One region of the Paenibacillus sp. FSL H7-0940 genome, then DNA from elsewhere that is predicted to be linked to it. Evidence: riboswitches for the same ligand, from Rfam matches in the RefSeq annotation. Region 1 holds a riboswitch; the other holds the start of a gene.
What was found. A riboswitch is a leader RNA that binds a small molecule or an ion and turns the genes downstream of it on or off. The one in region 1 is predicted to bind cyclic di-AMP.

Region 1 (2,205 bases):
GTGGTCAGTTGGAGGCAGCGCGTTCATTAGGTATGGGAAGAGGCGCCGCGATGCGTTATATCATATTGCCACAAGCCTTCAAAGCTGTATTACCAGCGATCGGTAATGAATTCATAACTATCATCAAAGAATCCTCCATTATCTCAGTTATCGGTATGGTGGATATTATGTATCAGGCAAGTGTAGTCAAGAACATTACGTACCAAGGCTTGAGTCCATTTTTGATTGCAGCAGCCATCTACTTTGTAATGACGTTCATTTTGTCCAAGCTGCTGGGACGACTGGAAAGGAAGTTGAGTGCAAGTGATAGACGTTAGACAATTACACAAATCTTATGGAAATAACGATGTGCTTAAGGGCATTAACGTGACGATTGGCAAAGGTGAGGTTGTCGTGGTCATCGGTCCTTCCGGTTCAGGTAAAAGTACTTTCTTGCGTTGTCTGAATCTGCTGGAACAGCCTACCTCAGGAGAGATTGATTTTGAAGGCGTGTCAATCACGGACCCCAAGCATAACATTAACGCAACTCGTGAGAAAATGGGCATGGTGTTCCAGCACTTCAACCTGTTCCCACACAAAACGGTAGAGCAAAACATTACGATTGCTCCAATTAAAGTGAAGAAACAATCCACTCAGGAAGCGGAGAAAATCGCCGCTGATCTGCTTAACACCGTGGGCTTGTACGATAAAAAAGATACATTCCCGAATCAGCTGTCTGGTGGACAGAAGCAGCGGATCGCCATTGCTAGAGCATTGGCCATGCAGCCGCATGTGATGCTGTTTGACGAGCCTACGTCGGCACTGGACCCCGAAATGGTCGGTGAAGTGTTGGATGTCATGAAACGTCTTGCAGAAGGCGGGATGACAATGGTCATCGTAACCCATGAGATGGGTTTTGCACGTGAAGTGGGAGACCGAATCCTGTTCATGGATGGCGGGGTTATTGTGGAAGAGGGAACACCTGATGAGGTGTTTGGAGCTCCAAAAAATTCACGTACACGTGATTTTCTTGCCAAAGTACTCTAAACGATGTGATTAAATAGCGTTACTGACTTCGAGTCGGTAACGCTATTTTTTATGGATAATAATCGCGTAAGCATTCGGAAAAGTAACTATTCTGTTACCAAATATAAAGGAATCGGGTCAACCAAATTTTCTGAATTAACCAGTATTCTTACAAATGCTTACATGCTAAAAACCATTTGGTAAGAATTACTACAAGTTCAGGTTACAAAATTGTGATATATTGAACTCTGCCGAAACTTCCGGACAGGGAGTGCGGGGGATGTAACGATGCAGATTGTGCAGGGGGAAGATCTACAGCACACTGCTTGGGGTGAATTAGGGGTACATAACGTTTCAAATGTAACGAAGAACCTATAGGGTGGCTCCTCATCCGAATCCGACAACTAACTTCGCAGGCATAATGAGGGAGGAAGACCATGATTAACAAGAAACGTATAGCCAAAACAGCAGTAGCATTAATGACAACAGCAATGCTCATTCAAGCCGTTCCGGCTCACGCCGATTCAGTTCATGTGGCCAAAGAAGGGGATACCTTCTACACCTTATCAAAACAATATGGAGTAGCACTCAACACGTTGGTTAAAGCAAACAACGACATTTCGGCTTACAACATTTATGGTGGTTTGAAAATTACGATTCCCGGTAAGGCAAACAATGTTGCAGCCGCTGCGGCAACGGAGAGCAAGACCCCAGCCAAAACGGTTACCACAGCAAGTTTGGACGTTAACGCAGATAACAAAGTGGTTCAAGCCTGGGGTAAGACATTCGATTACAGCAAAGCTGTGAACGTAAAAGCAACGGCATACTCTGCAGATCCGTCTGAAAATGGAGGCTGGGGTGCAGTCGATTATTTCGGGAATGACCTTGAACTGGGTACGATTGCAGTTGATCCAAGTGTGATTCCACTTGGAACTAAAGTACTGGTAACTGGTCACAGCCATCCAGGATTGCCAAAACAAGCTTTTGTAGCCACAGCACGTGATGTGGGCGGTGCAATCAAAGGTCACCGGATTGATATCTTTATCCCGGGTAGCAAACAGTCTGTAAGCTCATTTGGTTTTCAGGATATCGAGCTGTACATTCTGAAGTAGAGAGAAAATAACATTTAAAATGAATTCAAATAGGGTGTCTGCCAGTCGCTAATTCGCGATTGAACAGCACCCTTTTAATATTCTCATT
Region 2 (2,205 bases), 3.1 Mb from region 1:
GATGTTTTCTTCGAGTTCGTTGTTGTAGCCTTTTTGGTTGTTGACGTTTGAGCCGATACGGTCTGAATCTCAGGTTCTTTCACGACCGGTTTTGCTTTGGTGCCGACAGCGATCACTTTATCTACACGATTATTCGCGACAGATTTGCCGACCATTTTTTTGGAGACCAATTCTCCATCCTGAAATACCTTTTCGATATGCTGCACAATTGTGCCTTCTTTGCCGTTCACAACGACACGGTTATCCCCTTTGTATAAGCTAGGGTCAGCCGTTTTAATGACTTTGTAAGCGATCGGTTGCTCTACTTCCACTGTACGCTTTGTTACGCGCACTACACGGATCTTCATCTCCGCTTTGATCGCAGTTCCAAGCGCCGGATACACTTTATCATTACTTTCAACTTGAATACCTGATTTTTGAATTGCATCTTCTACCGATGAATCGGTTGTATACAGAGTCTTGGTGTCTCCGTCTGCCGTAATGTTAACTGGAACGGCCCGCTCAATAACGATTCGGTCTCCATCTGTAATCGCCCCATTCATGGACATGGATACCTTATCGTGAGGGCTGACTGTGATCGACTGCTCCTCCAGCATTTCCTGAAGCATTCCTGTACGAGTCTCTACCACCTGAGCTTTGCCATCAATAACCAGCGAAATTTGTTTCCCGGCCTGACCGTAAACGACTAACAAGATCATGATTGTAAGCGCAATTGAGAAAATCGCGATCAATGCCATTTGACGCATGTTCTCATGCTTCCACCGCAACGCGAAAGACTTACTGGATGATCGTGACTCATGGGTCTCTTCTGGTTGGAATGTGCCCACTTCTCCGTCCTCCTTCATAGCCTCGCCGTCTAAAGTAATGCATGATGTCTTTGACGTGACTATACCAAATTTTCTACAGAACACAGATTGGACCAACATAATCCGATTCTGCACCATGAATCAATCTTCGCAACATGATGTCATCCTCCTGAATACCTACCGTATGATGACAATATTTCTTTTATTCAAAAACAAAAAAGCCAAAGAAAGAGTGTAAGAGGAACTCTTCCGTGGCTTCCGAATGATTCTGAATATCGGAAATTCATGCACGAGGTTGCCTCTCTTTTTCCGCTTGCGAGGTTAGCTGTCGGGTTCGGGCGAAAGAGAGCCGCCCTATCTTGGGTCACCCGCTCATGGCGGACGCCCTTGAATTCACCCCGAGACCCAAAGAAGAAATCAAATACGGCTTCGCAGTTCCCTTCGCTGCTTTTGGGTCAGCGAACGTTGCGCATCGGCCAAATACACCGATGTTTAAGCCCTATTGGTTCCCCCGCTCTCCGATAACGGAGACTCAGCGAGACTGATTCATGAAAGTAATGTTGTTTCATCGGAAAGTGTCCCTTTGTTCATCCCCCGAACATCTGTCCAATTTTCCGCACAACAATTCACTGAAAAGATGATATCCTGTTTTGATGCATGTTGTAAAGCGTTGATCAAGTACGTTTTTCTGAATATTTGGTTAAAATATTGTAATATTCTTGATTTATTTGGATCAAAGGGCAAATTACCTCCGCTTACCTGCCTTTTTCACCTCATTTGCTCGTTTTTTTAACGAATCCCAAATCGTTCCATGGCATTTTTGGTTGTTATTGCAGCAATTTCCTCCACCGAAATGCCTTTAATTTCCGCAGCTGCCTCTGCAACCAGACGTACATGCGCTGTCTCATTTCGCTTCCCACGATAAGGGTGAGGTGTCAAATATGGAGCATCTGTTTCAATGAAAAAACGGTCCATAGGAACCTTCTCCAGCACCTCTTTGGGCTGCTTTGCATTTTTGAATGTGATCGGTCCTCCGAAGGAGAGATGGAAGCCCATATCGAGACAACTTTTTGCTGTTTCCCAGCTGCCTGAGAACGAGTGCATCACACCACCAACTTCACCCGCTTTCTCTTCACGCAAAATTCTTATGATATCCTCATGTGCATCCCGATTATGGATGACAATTGGCATGTTCACTTCACGCGCCAAAGCAATTTGTTGTCGTAATACGCGATGCTGTATTTCTTTTGGTGAAGTATCCCAGTGATAATCCAATCCAATCTCACCGATCGCAACCACTTTTTCATGCTTGCATAAAGATGCAATCCACTCCAAATCGCCCTCCTGCATTGTGATCGCATCTACGGGATGCCACCCTACAGCTGCATATATAAAGTCA

Region 2: another riboswitch for cyclic di-AMP. It lies ahead of MHB71_RS25035 (3D domain-containing protein); the one in region 1 lies ahead of MHB71_RS07450 (3D domain-containing protein).

What each region holds. Positions count from the first base shown of each region.
Region 1 is NZ_CP150280.1:1,674,964-1,677,168, forward strand. Features, by position in the region: gene MHB71_RS07440 (ABC transporter substrate-binding protein/permease) at 1-317, shown strand, start outside; gene MHB71_RS07445 (amino acid ABC transporter ATP-binding protein) at 304-1,026, shown strand; cyclic di-AMP (ydaO/yuaA leader) riboswitch at 1,245-1,440, shown strand; gene MHB71_RS07450 (3D domain-containing protein) at 1,443-2,117, shown strand.
Region 2 is NZ_CP150280.1:5,654,619-5,656,823, forward strand. Features, by position in the region: gene MHB71_RS25035 (3D domain-containing protein) at 1-827, opposite strand, end outside; cyclic di-AMP (ydaO/yuaA leader) riboswitch at 1,101-1,354, opposite strand; gene MHB71_RS25040 (TatD family hydrolase) at 1,596-2,205, opposite strand, start outside.